4 regions of the Mesorhizobium sp. M0145 genome follow, and region 4 is predicted to be linked to each of the others. Evidence: predicted binding sites of a transcription regulator. Region 4 holds the regulator's gene; each other region holds the start of a gene.
What was found. The regulator LexA, encoded in region 4, represses DNA repair genes until DNA is damaged. The targets are predictions, from matches to a motif close to TGTTCNNNNTGTGTTCNG.

Region 1 (4,412 bases), on a different contig from region 4:
ACGGTGACTGCTGCCAATGCTTCCGGCATCAACGACGGTGCCGCCGCCGTGGTGCTGATGACCGAAGCGGAAGCCGCAAGGCGCGGCATCACACCGCTGGTGCGTATCGTTTCCTGGGCGACCGCCGGTGTCGACCCGCAGATCATGGGGACGGGACCGATCCCCTCCTCGCGCAAGGCGCTGGCCAAGGCCGGCTGGTCGGTCGGCGACCTCGATCTGGTCGAAGCCAACGAGGCCTTTGCCGCGCAGGCCTGCGCCGTCAACAAGGACATGGGCTGGGATCCGGCCATCGTCAACGTCAATGGCGGCGCCATCGCCATCGGCCATCCGGTCGGCGCCTCGGGCGCCCGCATCTTCAACACGCTGGCCTACGAGATGCGCCGCAGAAGTGCCAAGAAAGGCCTTGCCACGCTGTGCATCGGCGGCGGCATGGGTGTTGCCATGTGCGTGGAAGCAATGGGATGAATGGCAAATTGTGAATGGTGAATGGTGAATGGTGAATGGAAGATCGGAGGGCTTACGCAATAACCATTCCCCATTCCCCATTCACCATTCACTCTGGGAGGGAAACGCATGACAAAGGTTGCAATCGTCACAGGCGGGTCGCGCGGCATCGGCGCGGCGATATCGGTCGCCTTGAAAAGCGCCGGCTATTCGGTCGCCGCAAACTACGCCGGCAATGAAGAAGCAGCGGCAAAGTTCAAGGCCGCGACCGGCATCCCGGTCTATAAATGGTCCGTCGCCGACTACGAGGCCTGCGCCGCCGGCATCAAACAGATCGAAGCCGATCTCGGTCCCGTCTCGGTGCTGGTCAACAATGCCGGCATCACTCGCGACGCGATGTTCCACAAGATGACGCGCGAGCAATGGAAAGAGGTACTCGACACCAACCTTTCCGGCGTCTTCAACATGACGCATCCATTGTGGGGCGGCATGCGCGACCGCAAGTTCGGTCGCATCATCACCATCTCCTCGATCAACGGCCAGAAAGGCCAGGTCGGCCAGGTCAATTATTCGGCCTCGAAGGCCGGCGATATCGGCTTCACCAAGGCACTGGCCCAGGAAGGCGCGCGCGCCGGCATCACCGTCAACGTCATTTGCCCCGGCTACATCGCCACCGAGATGGTCAAGGCAATGGACGAGAAGGTCCTCAACGAGCGCGTCATCCCGCACATCCCGGTCGGCCGTCTCGGCGAGCCGGAGGAGATCGCGCGCTGCGTCGTCTTCCTCGCTTCCGACGATGCCGGTTTCATCACCGGCTCGACCATATCAGCCAATGGCGGCCAGTACATCGCCTGATCGTTTATCTTTACGTTGAGACAGATACGCGCTTGGACGAACGGGCCTGCAAAACGGCTCGTTTCTATAGCGGTCTTCCCGTTGCAAGATCTCGATGCGGCACGCTGCCCCAATCCGGCACGCAAAGGTTAACGGCCGCTGCGCAGCCTATGCAAAAACCGCCCGGCAGCCTGTGGATTCTCGGTGGAAAAGCTGTTCACAACACAACATGCAGCGGTGAACAAACCAAGAAACTTCGGCTATCTCTGATTCGTCGCCGATTCGTTCCGGCTTTGAGCGGAACGTTAACGGCGAGAGCTGAAAACACCCTCGAAATGATTGAAGCGCGTTAGGAAACATCAATAATTTCATAATGTTGTGCGAAGCAGATTGGCCAGCCACGACCATTCACCGGCAAAGGTTAACCGCAGTGCTCGCTTGGATGCCACTTGCATAAATCGGGCCAGTTTCCGTGATTCAGCATGTGGTGAGGTACGCCGACAGAAAACCCAGATGTAGCCGTGAACAAACCCTGAATCAGCGCGAGTCAGTGATTCGTCGCTGATTCGTTCCAGACTCGTTCCAACTGTTAATCGGGAACAGATTTTCTGGCTTCGAACCAACCAATCGGCCTGCCCTCGGCATATTCCGCTTTCGCTTCGCGCCCGAAATCCCTATGTGTCGCCTGTCATACGCGGCCAATATGGGCGCGCTCCCGACAATGCGAGGCAGAGAGCCTTATTTCCAGGCCGATGAACATCTATCCGAAACACACTGAACCGCTGATCCTGTCGGGTCGAGACGTGACGGCCGTGCTCGGCCCGACCAATACCGGCAAGACCCATCTCGCGATCGAGCGCATGGTGGCGCACGAAAGCGGCGTCATCGGCCTGCCGCTCAGGCTGCTTGCCCGCGAGGTCTATACGCGCGTCTGCGAGAAGGTCGGCGCCCATAAGGTGGCGCTCATCACCGGCGAGGAAAAGATCCAGCCGGCGGGCGCGAAATACTCGGTCTGCACCGTGGAAGCGATGCCGCGCGAGACCGACGCCGCCTTCGTTGCCATCGACGAGGTCCAGCTCGCCGGCGATCTCGAACGCGGACACATCTTCACCGATCGCATCCTGCATCTGCGCGGCCGCCAGGAGACGCTGCTGCTCGGCGCCGCCACCATGCACGGCATTCTGCAGCGCCTGCTGCGGGGCGTGTCGGTAGTGACGCGACCACGCCTGTCGCATCTTGCCTATGTCGGCTCGAAGAAGCTGACCCGCCTGCCGCGGCGCACCGCGATCGTCGCCTTCTCGGCCGACGAGGTCTATGCCATCGCCGAGCTGATCCGCCGCCAGCAGGGCGGTGCCGCCGTCGTGCTCGGCGCACTCAGCCCGCGCACCCGCAACGCCCAGGTGGCGCTGTTCCAGTCGGGCGACGTCGACTACCTCGTCGCCACCGACGCCATCGGCATGGGCCTCAACCTCGACCTCGACCACGTTGCCTTCGCCCAGAATCGCAAATTCGACGGTTACCAGTACCGCAACCTGACGGCGGCCGAGCTCGGCCAGATTGCCGGCCGCGCCGGCCGGCATCTGCGCGACGGCACCTTCGGCGTCACCGGCCAGGTCGATCCGCTGGATGATGAACTGGTCAACAAGATCGAGGCGCATGATTTCGATCCGGTGAAAGTGCTGCAGTGGCGTACCGCGCATTTCGATTTCGCCAGCCTCGATGCGCTGAAGCGCTCGATTGAGACCAACGCCCCGGTCGAAGGCCTGACGCGCGCGCTGCCGGCAGTAGACGCGCAGGCGCTCGAGCATCTGTCGCGCGACGAGGACGTCCGGGCACTCACCACCGATGCCAGACGCGTGGCGCTGCTGTGGGAAGCCTGCGCGCTGCCCGACTACAGGAAGATCGCGCCGGCCCAGCACGCCGACTTGATCGCCTCCATCTACATGGACCTTGCCAGGCACGGCCATGTCGACGAGAACTACATGGCCGAGCAGGTGCGCCGTGCCGACACCACTGAAGGCGACATCGACACGCTGTCGCACAGGATTGCCCAGATCCGCACATGGACCTTCGTCTCCAACCGGCCCGGCTGGCTGGCCGATCGGGCACACTGGCAGGAAAAGACGCGCGAAATCGAAGACAGATTGTCGGATGCGCTGCATGAGCGGTTGACGAAACGTTTTGTAGACCGCAGGACTTCCGTCCTCATGCGGCGCCTTAGAGAAAACACGATGCCTGAAGCCGAAATCAGCCCAACCGGAACCGTCCTCGTCGAAGGCCATCACGTCGGCGAGTTGCAGGGTTTCCGCTTCACCGCCGACCAGAGCGCCGGCGGCGAGGATGCCAAGGCGGTGCGGGCGGCGGCGCAGAAGGCGCTTGCCGCCGAGTTCGAAGCGCGGGCCGAGCGTTTCGGCGCCTCTGCCAATGGCGACATTGCGCTGGGTTCGGATGGCACGCTGCGCTGGATCGGCGCCCCGATCGGCACGTTGGTTGCCGGCGAAGACGCTTTGAAGCCGCGTCTCGTTCTGCTCGCCGACGAGCAACTCACCGGCCCGGCACGCGACAAGGTTGCGGCGCGCGCCGAGCGCTTCGTCAATTTCCAGATCGAATCCCTGCTGAAGCCGCTGGTCGATCTCAAGAATGCGGAGCAGATCACCGGTATCGGCCGCGGCATTGCTTTCCAGCTCGTCGAGCATTTCGGCCTCATCAACCGTCGCGACATCGCCGACGAGATGAAATCCCTCGACCAGGAAGGCCGCGCGGCGCTTCGCCGTCTCGGCGTGCGCTTCGGCGCCTACCATGTCTTCGTCCCGGCGCTGATCAAGCCGGCGCCGGCCGGGCTGATAACGCTGCTGTGGGCGCTGAGGAACGACGGCAAGGACAAGCCCGGCTTCGGCGATGTCGTTCACGCACTGGCCTCCGGCCGCACCTCGGTGGTCATCGATCCGACCTTCGACAAGACCTTCTACAAGCTTGCCGGCTACCGCAATCTTGGCCGGCGTGCTGTACGCGTCGATATTCTCGAACGGCTGGCCGACCTGATCCGGCCGGCGACCAACTGGAAGCCGGGCCTCGGCCCTCGCCCCGACGGCGCCTATGACGGCCAGTCCTTCATGGTGACGCCGCCGATGATG
Region 2 (4,412 bases), on a different contig from region 4:
AAAACCCCTTCGCCAGCACCATGCCGGCGACCGGCTGTGCGACGATGAACACCGTCATCATCGCCCATTGCGGGTGGTCGAGCTTCAGCGCATAGGCGGCCAAAATCGCGATGAGGCCGGCCGAAACGGTGCGCAGGGCAAAGATCCAGTCCGAGCGCGTCGGCCGCGTCAGGCCAGCGATCCGCGTGCCGATATCGTCCTTCAGCCGCGCCCAGGTCAAGTGCTCGTCTCCAGCTCAGAAGGCCAAGCTAGCGGCGGGAGCTCAGATATCCAGCACTTCCGTCTCGGCGAATTCCGCGCGTTCCTGGATGAACCGGAAACGGGCCTCGGGCTTGGTCCCCATCAATGCGTCGACCGCATCCTTGGTCGCCGCCTCGGCATCGATAACGTCGACCCTGAGCAGCGTGCGCTTTTTCGGGTCCATGGTGGTTTCCTTGAGCTGGGCGGCCATCATTTCGCCCAGCCCCTTGAAGCGGCCGATTTCGATCTTGCCGCGCCCGGTGAATTCGGTGCGCAGGAGTTCGTCCTTGTGCGCGTCGTTGCGGGCATAGGCGACCTTGCCGCCTTGCCGGATCGAATAAAGCGGCGGCACCGCCAGATAGAGATGGCCGCCGCGGACCAGGCTTGGCATCTCCTGGTAGAAAAAGGTGATCAGCAGCGAGGCGATATGGGCGCCGTCGACGTCGGCATCGGTCATGATGATGACCCGGTCGTAACGCAGGTCCTCGTCGCGGTATCTCGAGCGCGTGCCGCAGCCAAGCGCCTGGATGAGGTCGGATATCTGCTGGTTGGCGGCAAGCTTGTCGTTGCCGGCGCTGGCGACGTTGAGGATCTTGCCGCGCAGGGGCAGCACCGCCTGGCTGGCGCGGTCGCGCGCCTGCTTTGCCGAACCGCCGGCCGAATCGCCCTCGACGATGAACAGCTCGGCACCGGCGGCGGCATTCTGCGTGCAGTCGGCGAGCTTGCCGGGCAGGCGCAGCTTGCGCACCGCACTCTTGCGCGACACTTCCTTTTCCTGGCGGCGGCGCACCCGCTCGTCGGCGCGCGCGATCACCCATTCGAGCAGTTTCGAAGCCTCCTGCGGATTGTCGGCCAGCCAGTGGTCGAACGGGTCGCGGATGGCGCTTTCGACGATGCGGATCGCCTCGATCGTCGCCAGCCTGTCCTTGGTCTGGCCGACGAATTCCGGTTCGCGGATGAACACCGACAGCATGCCCGCCGCCGAGATCATCACATCCTCGGAAGTGACGATCGAGGCGCGCTTGTTGCCGACCAGGTCGGCATAAGCGCGCAAGCCGCGCGTCAGGACGTTGCGGAAGCCGGCCTCATGCGTGCCGCCTTCGGCGGTCGGAATGGTGTTGCAATAGGAATTGATAAAACCGTCGCCGCCGAACCAGGTTACCGCCCATTCGAGCGAACCGTGGCCACCCTGCTTCTCGCTCTTACCGGCAAACATTTCACGGGTGACCTGGAATTCGTCGCCGAGCGAGGCTTTCAGATAATCCTTGAGGCCGCCCGGAAAATGGAATTCTGCCTTGGCCGGCGTCGTGTCCTTTTCCTTGATCAGCGACGGATCGCAGGTCCAGCGGATTTCGACACCGCCGAACAGATAGGCCTTTGACCGCGCCATGCGGTAGAGCCGCGCCGGCTCGAAAGCAGCACCCTTGCCGAAAATCTGCTCGTCTGGATGGAAGCGGATCTTCGTGCCGCGGCGGTTGTGCACCTCGCCGAGCTGCTCCAGGCCGGTCACCGGAACGCCTCGCGAGAAGCGCTGGCGATAGAGCTTGCGCCCAATCGCGACCTCGACCTCGAGATGGTCGGACAGCGCGTTGACCACGGAAACGCCGACACCGTGCAGGCCGCCGGACGTCTCGTAAACCTTGCTGTCGAACTTGCCGCCTGAATGCAGCGTCGTCATGATGAGTTCGAGCGCCGGCTTCTTGAATTTCGGGTGCGGATCGACCGGAATGCCGCGGCCGTTGTCGGTTACGGACAGGTATCCGTCGGCGGAAAGCTCGACATCGATGAAGGTCGCATGGCCGGCGACCGCCTCGTCCATCGAATTGTCGATGACCTCGGCGAACAGATGGTGCATCGCCTTGTCGTCGGTGCCGCCAATGTACATGCCCGGGCGGCGGCGCACCGGCTCCAGCCCCTCCAGCACTTCGATATCGGCGGCACTGTAGCTCTCGCTGGCGTCGCGGGGCGCCGGCCGCTTCGCCGCCTGCACCAGCGGGTCGGCCGGGCGCGCGGCGGCGCGAGCCGGTTGCGGCTGCTTGTCCAATTTGGCGAAAAGATCGTTATTGTCGTCCATGCCGGTCCTGGATTCCGATGCTGCGAATCACCACCCGATACTGCCACGCTTTTTGCGGGCAGGCGACGGAGGTTCCTGTTACGTTCGAGGATAGAGCCTCTTACTGCAAAACCATTCGACAACCAAGCGGCGGAAATGGGTCGAAGCCTGGAGCATCGACGCTTTGTAAACCCTGTCCGAAGGTTACGCCGCAAGATTGGCTGAAAAAACGGTATTTGCGGACTGTCGCTGACCTAGAATGCAGCGGAACCCTCAAGAGGCTGTCGCTTAAGCATGTTGGATTACAGTTCGCTCCTGCTCGCGGCGGCGCTGTCGGGCACGTGCCTTAGCATCACCATGTTTGCGATCTGGTTCACCGCGCCACAGGCACGCTTTGTGCTGACGGTGGCCTGCGGCATTCTCGTGCTCGTCGCACATGTCGTGTTGTTTTGGCATTACGCAAGAGATCCAAGCCCCTGGCTTTGCCAGATCGTGCTTGCGCTTCTCAGCCTCGGTTTCCTGATTATCTGCCTGTCGGCCATGCAATATCTCGGCATAGGCGACTACAGGCGCGCCATCTTGCCGACCTTGGTTGCGATGGCTGTTTGCACAGGCGCGACGTATCTCGGATTTGATGGTGTCGGCTTTATTGTCACCTACGCAACGGTAACGGCGCTGCTCTCGCTCATCGGAGCGATGTTCTGGATTGAGGGTGGTCACGATCGCCGGATATTGCTGGTCGTCTCGTTCCTGAGCGGCGTCTGTGCGCTGTCGTTCGGACTTTGCGGCGCGGTCCTGCTGGTCACGGGCCAATGGGTGCTGGGTGTTGCGCCCGACAATTGGGCCGAGCGGGTGAATTCCGTCGTGGCCGTCGCCTGCATGACCGGGCTCGGCGCATTGACGCTCTCCCTGCACCATTTGCAGGCGCAGATCGAATTGAAGGCCGAGACGATGACCGATCCATTGACCGGGCTGATGAATCGGCGGGCGTTGACGGCACTCTACGGCGAGCGGGTCTTCGGTCCGTTCATGTCCGTTGCCATGTTCGACCTTGACCATTTCAAGAGGACGAACGACGTATTTGGTCACCCGGTCGGCGACCAGGTTCTGTGCCGCTTTGCCGCCGTCATCAGGAAATACGCCCGGACCGGCGTCGACGCCTTCCGGTTGGGCGGCGAGGAATTCGTGCTCGTCATGTCGCGGATGACGGAAGAGAAGGCCTATGACATTGCGAGCAAGATCAGCGTCGCCTTCGGCACGGAAGTCGTGGCCACCCAACTCGGTCCGTTGCGAAGCACAGTCAGCGGCGGCATCGGCTTTGGCGGAACAAACGGCACCGGTCTCGACGATGTGCTGGCCGAAGCCGACGCAGCACTCTATGCGGCAAAGCGCGCCGGGCGAAATCGCGTCGTCGTCCGGGACCGGGCGAGCAAGGCCGACGGGCCGGCCTTGCGTTCTGCCTGATTGAGGTTTCTATCTTCTTGTTAGACCCATGATCTTGTCCGAAAACCGGATTCCACTTTTCGGGATCATGATCTATTCCGCCGCACCCAGATATTCCGACAGCGGCGGGCAGGAGCAGACAAGGTTGCGGTCGCCGGCGACATTGTCGATGCGTGACACCGGCGGCCAGTATTTTGCCGCCGTGTCGGCATCGCCGGCGGGGTAGGCCGCCTCCAGGCGCGAATAGGGATGGGTCCACTGGCCGGCCAACGCCTCGGCGGCGGTGTGCGGCGCATTGACTAGAGGATTGTCGCCCAACGGCCATTCGCCCTTCGCCACCTTGGCTGCCTCGCCGGCTATGGCGATCATCGCCTCGCAGAAGCGATCCAGCTCGCGCTTGGGCTCGGACTCGGTCGGCTCCACCATCAGTGTGCCGGCCACCGGGAACGACATGGTCGGTGCATGGAAACCATAGTCGATCAGCCGCTTGGCGATATCGTCGACGCTGATGCCGGCGCTGTCTTTGAGCACGCGGGTGTCGAGGATGCATTCATGCGCAACGCGTCCGTTGCGCCCTTTGTAAAGCAGGGGGAAATGCTCGCCGAGCCGCGTCGCCACATAGTTGGCGGAGATGATCGCCGTCTCGGTCGCCTGCTTCAGGCCGGAAGCGCCCATC
Region 3 (4,412 bases), on a different contig from region 4:
CTGCATCACGGCGTCTGCACGCCCGAGCAGGTCATGGAGACGATGAAACGCATGGCGGCGATCGTCGACCGCCAGAACGAAGGCGATCCGCTCTACCGGCCGATGGCGCCGGATTTCGACAAGTCCATCGCCTTCCTCGCCGCGTGTGATCTGGTCTTCAAGGGCCGCGTCCAGGCCAACGGCTATACCGAGCCGGTGCTGCACGCACGGAGGCTGGAGCTGAAGGCGAAGCAGGGCACCTGAAGCGAAGGCATGGGAGTCGGTGTCCCCCTCCCCCTTGAGGGGAGGGTGGCCCGAAGGGCCGGGAGGGGTCCTGCAAGAATTGCGCCGACTCCCATTCCAGCGACAAGAACGGGATTGTCTTGGCGACCAATACTCGGTGCCATCTTGATCTGCGCATATCGTGCAGACGTTAAAGGCAGAGCACGTCGCCGGCAACCCCACCCGGCCGCTTCGCGGCCACCCTCCCCCCAAGGGGGAGGGGAACGTCACGCCGCCTGCGCCATCCGCTCCGAGCTCATGCGGTAGGAAATCGCCTCGGCCAGATGGATGCGGCCGACTGTTTCGCTTGCCTCGAGGTCGGCCAGCGTCCGCGCCACCTTCAAGACGCGGTGATAGGCTCGTGCGGAAAAGCCGAGCTTTTCGCTGGCATCCCTGAGCAGCGACAGGCCGGCGGCATCGGGCATGGCGATCTCCTCGATGACTGACGGCGAGCAATGGGCGTTGGTGGTGGCGGTCGCGCCGAGCCGCTCGAAGCGCTCGCGCTGGATCGTACGGGCGCGGGCAACACGTAGTGCGACGGCGGCACTTTTCTCCGCCCGGTCCGGCCGGATCAGATCGCTGGCCGAGACCGCCGGCACCTCGATCCTGAGATCGATACGGTCGAGCAGCGGGCCGGAAATGCGCGCCTGGTAGTCGGTGCGGCAGCGGTCGCCGCGCAGGCAGCGATAGCCGGGCTCGCCGGCCATGCCGCAGCGGCACGGGTTCATCGCCGCGACCAGCTGGATACGTGCCGGATAAGTAACGCGGTGGTTGGCGCGCGCGATCATGCAGTCGCCGGTCTCGAGCGGCTGGCGCAGTGCATCGAGCGCCTGCGGCGAGAATTCGGGAAACTCGTCGAGGAACAGCACGCCGTGATGGGCAAGCGAGGCCTCGCCCGGCCGCACGCGCAGACCGCCGCCGACCATCGCCGCCATCGAGGCCGAATGGTGTGGTGCACGGAACGGCCGCCGGTCGGTCAGCTTGCCTTCGCCGAGTTCGCCGGCCACCGAGGCGATCATCGAGACTTCGAGCAATTCCCTGGGCGCCAGCGGCGGCAGGATCGACGGCAGCCGCTGCGCCAGCATCGACTTTCCCGATCCCGGCGGCCCGACCATCAGAAGATTGTGGCCGCCGGCTGCCGCCACCTCCAGCGCCCGCTTGGCGGTCTCCTGGCCCTTGATGTCGGCAAGGTCGGGCAGGTCGCGCGCCGAGGCATGGATGCCGGCTTCCGGCCGCGACAGAACCTGCGTGCCGCGAAAATGATTGGCGATGGCGATCAGGCTGCGCGGCGCCAATATGTCGAAATCCTTGCCGGCCCAGGCCGCTTCCGGCCCGCAGGCGAACGGGCAGATCAGGCCCTTGCCTTCGGCATTGGCGCCGATCGCCGCCGGCAGCGCGCCGGCCACCGCGGCGATGGTGCCGTCGAGCGACAATTCGCCAAGCACGACATAGCCGGCCAGCATGTCGCCCGGAATGGCGCCGAGCGCTGCCATCAGCCCGAGCGCGATCGGCAAATCGTAGTGGCTGCCTTCCTTGGGCAGGTCGGCGGGTGCCAGATTGACGGTGACCTTCTTCGACGGCATCGACAGGCCGGATGCATGAAGTGCAGCCTGCACCCGCTCGCGGCTTTCGGCTACAGCCTTGTCGGCCAGCCCGACGATGTGCATGTTGACCTTGCCCGGCGCGATCATCACCTGCACGTCGACCGGCACGGCCTCGATGCCCTGGAAAGCAACCGTGCGAACCCGCGCCACCATGTCTTCACCCCGGATGCAGGCTTTTGCCCCAAGCCTTTGCGATCATGCCGCGAACGGCGTCACCCGAGACAACCACAGATTTCCGGCGAAGGCAAGAACATTTGGGGAACAGCTGAGCGCCACGGCTGCAATGGTTTGCAACGCGGCCGCTCGCGAAGCGAGGCTAGTTGCGCTTCTCCTCCACGGCATCCCAGAACAGGCTGGCGATGTCGGCGCCGCCGAAGCGCTGCACTTCGCGTATGCCGGTCGGTGAGGTCACGTTGATCTCGGTCATGTAGTCGCCGATGACGTCGATGCCGACAAGGATGAAGCCGCGCTGCTTCAGCGCGGGGCCGATGCGGGCGCAGATCTCGCGTTCGCGCGCCGTCAGCTCGGTTTTTTCGGCGCGGCCGCCGACATGCATGTTGGAGCGCGAATCGTGCTCGGCCGGCACGCGGTTGATGGCGCCGACAGGCTCGCCGTCAATCAGGATGATGCGCTTGTCGCCGGCCCGCACCTCCTTGAGGTAGCGCTGCACGATGTAGGGTTCGCGGAACAACTGGCCGAACATTTCGAGCAGCGAGGCGAGGTTGCGGTCGGCCTCGTGCAGGTGGAAGATGCCTGCGCCGCCATTGCCGTAGAGCGGTTTGACGATGATATCGCCGAACTCCTTGCGGAAGGCTGCGACCTCGAGCGGGTCCTTGGTGATCAGCGTGTCCGGCATCAGGTCGGGAAATTCAGTGACGAAGATCTTTTCCGGGCTGTTGCGCACCCAGGCAGGGTCGTTGACCACCAGCGTCTTCGGATGGATGCGCTCGAGGATATGCGTGGTGGTGATGTAGTTCATGTCGAAGGGCGGATCCTGCCGCAAAAGGATGACGTCCATCTCCGAAAGATCGGTGCGGACTTCTTCGCCCAGCGAATAATGATTGCCCTTCTCGTCGCGAACCTGCATCGCCTCGATACGGGCAAACACCTTGCCGTCGCGCAGCGACAGCCGGTCGGGCGTGTAGTGGAACAGCCGGTGGCCGCGCCGCTGCGCTTCCAGCGACAGCGCAAACGACGTGTCGCCGGCTACCGACACGCTGGAGATGTGGTCCATCTGGACGGCGACTTTCAGGGGCATGGCAGCTCTCCGGCGCACTTGGAGCGATCCACTTGGACGCACAAAGTACGCTCCAACATTTTTTGAATCCATGCATCGTGCTTTCCGAAAATCGATTCCGATTTTTCGGGCCGATGCATCGACGACAGCGATATAAGGAAATCGGCGGCCTCTGCCAATCGGCCAAGGTCATGATGAGGCTGCGCTTCGCTTGGCGCAGATCCCAACGCGATGTGCCTTCAGCGGTCGAAGACCAGCTTGGAATAGCCGAGGAAGGACAGCGCCATGGCGACCAGCGAGGCGACCGCAAGGGCTATGAGCGGCGACACCATCGGCAGCGCGAACAGCATGGCGCAATAGACGAGATAATTGACGAGGCTGGTGGCAATGCCGACGCCGCCATAGCGTGCGCCCTCTTGCGCGACGCCGCGGCTGGAAGGCGAGAAGGTCAGATGGCGGTTGATCAGCCAGGTGACGGACAGGGCAAAACCGATCGAGATGATGCGGGCCGCCAAGGGCCCAAGCGGCGTTGTCGCCAGCACCAGCCAAAGCGCACCCGCGTCGGCGACGAAGCCGATGCCGCCGGCGACAATGAAGCGGGCGAGGCGTCCCATTTAGGCTCTAGGCCGCCCGCGGCGTCTTGCGCGGTCCGGCCTTCAAAGTCGCGAGCGCGCTTGCACGTTCGCGCTCGACGCGACCGGAAGGCATCGACAGATAGAAGATGCGCTTCTGCTCGGCGCGGCCGCGCGACACCGAATCGAGGATCACCCCGGTCACCGCCGCCAGCATCGACAGCAGCAGCAGCCCGACCGACAGAACCCAGGTCGGCATGCGCGGCACAAGCCCGGTTTCGGCGAACTCGATCAGCACCGGCGCCATCAGAAACAGGCTTGATGCCAGGAAGAACACCGAAAAAGCGCCGAAGAAACGCAGCGGCTGCGTCTCCTTCATCAGCATGGCGAACATCCACAGGATCTTCGCGCCGTCGCGAAAGGTCGATAGCTTCGACGAGGAGCCTTCCGGCCGGCGGCCATAGTCGAGTCCGATCTCGCTGACCGGCAATTTGAGCTGCGAGGCGTGCACCGACATTTCGGTCTCGATCTCGAAACCGCCGGAAACGGCGGGAAAACTCTTGACGAAGCGCCTGGTGAAGGCGCGGTAACCCGAGAAGATATCGGTAAAGTCCGAGCCGAACAAACGTTTGTAGAGGCTGTTGAAGATGCGGTTGCCGAAGGCGTGGCCTGTCCTGCCGGCGTCGTTGGCGACGCCGCGCCTGGTGCCCACCACCATGTCGGAGCGCTCGGTCAGCA
Region 4 (4,412 bases):
CCGCGTTTCGGCGATGAAGATACCGGCTGAGCTGACCGCCGGTTCCGAGATCACCGGCTATGTGCGGCTGCTGCCGCCGACCGGCCCGGTGCGGCCCGACAGCTATGATTTCTCCTTCGACAGCTATTTCGCCGGTATCGGCGGCAGCGGCTTTTTTCTCGGCAATCCGAAAGTCGTGTCGTCGGGCAGCATGCCGCTTGCCGCGCAGCTTTCTTCCGCGATCGAAGACGCGCGCGAATCCATCGCCGACCATATCCGCAGCCGCATCGGCGGTGCCGAGGGCGAGATTGCTGCTGCGCTGATCGTCGGCGTGCGCGCCGGCATTCCCGAGGAGATCAACGAAGCGATGCGGCGCACCGGCATCTACCACATCATCTCCATCTCGGGGCTGCATATGGCGTTGGTCGCCGGCACCATCATGGCGCTGCTGCGGGGTGCCTTTGCGCTGTTTCCCGATTTCTCATCGCGACGGCCGGTCAAGAAATATGCCGCGGCCGCCGCGCTTTTTTCGATTGCGGCCTACCTCGTCTTTTCCGGCATTGTCGTGGCGGCCGAACGCAGCTTCATCATGCTGGCGGTGATGCTTATCGCCGTGCTGTTCGACCGGGCCGCGCTCACCATGCGCAACCTGGCGATCTCGGCCATCGCGGTCATCCTGGTGTCGCCGCACGAGGTGGTCGGTCCGAGTTTCCAGATGTCCTTCGCCGCGACGGCGGCCCTTGTCGGCGCCTATGCAGGCTGGTCCGATTACCGCGCCGGCAGGGCCACCACGCCGCCGCCGCGGCTGTCGCCGCTACGCTTTGCCACTCGAAAGGTCCTGCTGGGCATGTGCGGTCTGGCGATGACCTCGATCATTGCAGGGAGCGCCACGGCGCTTTTCGCCATATGGCATTTCCAGCGCGTGGCGCCGCTCAGCCTGTTCGCCAATCTGGCCATCATGCCCATCGTCTCACTGGTCGTCATGCCCTTCGCCGTTCTCAGCGCGCTGGCGATGCCGTTCGGTGCGGATGGCCCTTTCCTCTATGTCATGGGCAAGGGGCTGACGGCGATGATCGCCCTGTCCGGGTGGATATCGGAGCGCTCGCCGATCGATGCGGTCGGGCTGATTTCGCTGAGATCCGTCCTTCTGGTGACGATCGCCCTCGTCATTGCCAGCATGGCGACGACCTGGTTGCGGCTGGCGGCACTTCCTTTTGCGCTCGCCGGCTTGCTGACGACAACGCAGACACGCATACCCGACGTATTGGTCTCGGAGGACGCACGGCTGGTCGCGCTGCCGATCGGCAGCGGTGAACTCGCGGTCAACCGGGCACGCCCGAATGAGTTCACCATCGACAACTGGAAACGCGCGCTCACATCAGAGGCTATCGTCGCGCCGGAAACACCTGGAAAGAACGACCCGCAATTCGACATTGCCGATCCGGCCGACCTACCGCCGGGCATGCCGTTCATTTGCACGGACGGCCTCTGCCTTGCCAGACATCCATCCGGCGCGATCATCGCGCAAGCCAAGGACCGCGATACTGCGCGGCCAGCCTGCGCCTTTGCCAGCTTGATCGTCATCGACGACGCCACCGCCCATAACCCCTGCTACTACGACCGGCTGGTCCTCGTCGTCACCAAACGGCAACTGGCGCACGCGGGAAGTGCCGCCGTCTACTTCGATCCACAAGCGGCAACGCGCGCCGAAATCCGTTTCGCGGTCGAAAAATCATACCGGCCCTGGCACGTGCAGCGGAAATTTTCACGCGCGGCACGGGGCCTGCCGCCATACCGCAGGGCCGACAACCCCAAAGCCGGTGCCAAGGGCGGAGCTCAGTAGCGGCGGATCAGTCCGACGAGCTTGCCCTGCACCTTGACCCTGTCTGGTCCGAAGATGCGCGTCTCGTAGGCCGGATTGGCGGCTTCCAGGGCGATCGAGGCGCCCTTGCGGCGGAACCGCTTCAGCGTCGCTTCCTCCTCGTCGACCAGTGCCACCACGATCTCACCGGGGCTCGCCGTATCGGCATTGCGGATGATCACCGTGTCGCCGTCGAAAATGCCGGCCTCGATCATCGAATCGCCTTTGACCTCGAGCGCATAATGCTCGCCGCCCATGATCATATCCGGCGGCACCGAAATCGAATGCGTCTGGTGCTGGATGGCGTCGATCGGCACACCGGCGGCGATGCGGCCCATCACCGGGATCGAAACGGCGGCGACGACATCGTCGTCATTGCCGGCTGCAGGGACGCGCGACGATGTCGGCTTGCCCTGCCGAGGGGCGCCTTGCCCAAGACTACCCTGGATGACACTCGGCGAGAACTTGCGTGCCGCATTGAGGCCGGGGGCGATCGAGTCAGGCAGGCGCAGCACCTCCAGCGCACGGGCCCGGTTGGGCAAACGGCGAATGAAGCCGCGCTCCTCCAGCGCCGTAATCAGCCGATGGATTCCCGATTTGGAAGCCAGGTCGAGCGCCTCCTTCATCTCGTCGAAGGAGGGCGGAATACCGCTTTCCTTCAATCTTTCGTGGATGAACATAAGCAGTTCGTGTTGTTTGCGTGTCAGCATAGCGACCCCCAACAGAATCAGAAAAACAAACCCAGAACAAACACTATCTGTTCCAGTTGTGTTCCGCAACTGTTTAAAGTTTAATGAATGCGTTAAGGCTTGGGAAACAAACGACGTCCCCTACCGGCGTACCGCATTTTCACCGCCGCGAGCCTCATCGCCTTGATTCTGCTTTCGTTTGCGCCCTTCTGGCCTCCTAGAAGGCGGCACTGGCATCGGCCGTCGGTCGGCAAAGGGCACGGAAGTGAACCCCTATCGACTGTGCGGTTTGGTCAATGCACCGTGAACGAAACGAACTCAAAACGCCAACCTCGCGGTTAAGTCCCGGTTTCCACCGCCTGGTCAGGCTGCTTCTCGCCGGTGGAGCCTTGCTGCGCATAACCAGGTAATGGAAGAACAGTCGATGCGTGTCCGGCGTTGCGTTGGATCTTGGGGGAGCAGACAAATCATGACAGGAATTCCCGATCTCGCGGCCATAAAGGCGATGGATGCCGCGGATCCGCTGCGCGCAATGCGCGACCGCTTTGTGTTGCCGCAAGGAGTGATCTATCTCGACGGCAATTCGCTAGGAGCTGCTTCACGTGCCGCTTTCGATGAACTGCACAAGGCCGCGACCGAAGAATGGTCGCATGATCTCATCCGCGCATGGAACACGGCCGGCTGGTTCAACATGCCGCTTGAACTTGGCGACCAGCTCGGGCGCCTGATCGGTGCCGCGGCCGGCCAGACAGTGGTCTGCGACACGACATCGGTCAACATCTACAAGCTGCTGCACGCCGCCATGGCAATGCGACCGGAGCGGCAGGTCATCGTCGCCGAGGGCGATAGTTTTCCGACGGACCTCTACATAGCTGAGGGTGTGGTTTCGACGCGAAAAGATACGCTGCTGCGCCTCTCGGGGGTCGACGCGCCGACCGTCGAAGAGCTGATCGACGAACGCACCGCCGTGGTGCTGGTCAACCACGTCAACTACAAGTCGGGCGAACTGCGCGACATGCCGGCGCTGACGCGCAGGGCTCAGGAAGCCGGGGCGATGATCGTCTGGGATCTCTGCCACACCGCCGGCGCGATGCCAGTCGAGCTCGACAAGGCAAACGCCGATTTTGCCGTTGGCTGCACCTACAAATATCTGAATGGCGGCCCGGGCGCGCCTGCCTTCATCTATGCGGCTGAGCGGCATCTTTCCGACATCCAGCAGCCGCTCACCGGCTGGTGGGGCCATGCACGGCCCTTCGCCTTCGAGCCAGGCTATGCGGCCGGCACCGGCATCCGCCGGTTTCTGTGCGGCACGCAGCCGGTCCTGTCGATGCGCACGCTGAAGGGCGCGCTCGACATCTGGAACGATGTCGACATGACGGCGGTGCGCAAGAAGAGCATCGCGCTGGCGGATCTGTTCATCGAGCTTGTCGAGGCAAAGTGCGGCACTTACGGGCTCACGCTCGAAAGCACGCGCGATGGGGAAAAACGCGGCAGCCAGATCTCATTCATGCATGAGCATGGCTACCAGGTCATGCGCGCGCTGATCGAACGTGGCGTGATCGGCGATTTTCGCGCGCCATCGACCATGCGCTTCGGCTTCACCCCGCTCTATGTCGGCTATGCCGATGTCTGGCAGGCCGTCAAATTGCTTGAGGACATCCTGCGCACCGGTGCGTGGAAGGATGCGCGCTTCGCCATCAAAGCAGCTGTCACTTGAGATTGATGCGAGAGCTGGAATCGTGAGGCTGGCGACGACGCGCCGCGCGATGCTCACGGCTACGTTGCAAGGCCATATTGCCAGGGAGGCGCAGGGTGTTCGAACGTCACATTGCCGATTGGGACAACGCTTATGCCAACGGCGCCAACATAGCCGGCAGCGATCG

Region 1: a site for LexA is predicted at 1,846-1,863, ahead of NKJ28_RS04235 (helicase-related protein). Genes of this name have one in related genera too.
Region 2: a site for LexA is predicted at 2,385-2,402, ahead of parE (DNA topoisomerase IV subunit B). Genes of this name have one in related genera too.
Region 3: a site for LexA is predicted at 2,112-2,129, ahead of NKJ28_RS14995 (YifB family Mg chelatase-like AAA ATPase). Genes of this name have one in related genera too.

What each region holds. Positions count from the first base shown of each region.
Region 1 covers NZ_JAMYTK010000001.1:830,634-835,045, forward strand. Annotated here, with positions in the region: gene NKJ28_RS04225 (acetyl-CoA C-acetyltransferase) at 1-465, shown strand, start outside; gene phbB (acetoacetyl-CoA reductase) at 574-1,299, shown strand; gene NKJ28_RS04235 (helicase-related protein) at 2,031-4,412, shown strand, end outside.
Region 2 covers NZ_JAMYTK010000005.1:10,463-14,874, reverse strand. Annotated here, with positions in the region: gene NKJ28_RS10695 (FUSC family protein) at 1-220, opposite strand, end outside; gene parE (DNA topoisomerase IV subunit B) at 263-2,314, opposite strand; gene NKJ28_RS10685 (GGDEF domain-containing protein) at 2,588-3,757, shown strand; gene gcvP (aminomethyl-transferring glycine dehydrogenase) at 3,830-4,412, opposite strand, start outside.
Region 3 covers NZ_JAMYTK010000008.1:155,570-159,981, forward strand. Annotated here, with positions in the region: gene NKJ28_RS14990 (malate synthase G) at 1-243, shown strand, start outside; gene NKJ28_RS14995 (YifB family Mg chelatase-like AAA ATPase) at 489-2,018, opposite strand; gene gshB (glutathione synthase) at 2,182-3,123, opposite strand; gene NKJ28_RS15005 (GtrA family protein) at 3,342-3,716, opposite strand; gene NKJ28_RS15010 (glycosyltransferase) at 3,724-4,412, opposite strand, start outside.
Region 4 covers NZ_JAMYTK010000013.1:159,854-164,265, reverse strand. Annotated here, with positions in the region: gene NKJ28_RS19820 (ComEC/Rec2 family competence protein) at 1-1,822, shown strand, start outside; gene lexA (transcriptional repressor LexA) at 1,816-2,550, opposite strand; gene kynU (kynureninase) at 2,999-4,246, shown strand; gene NKJ28_RS19805 (hormone-sensitive lipase) at 4,342-4,412, shown strand, end outside.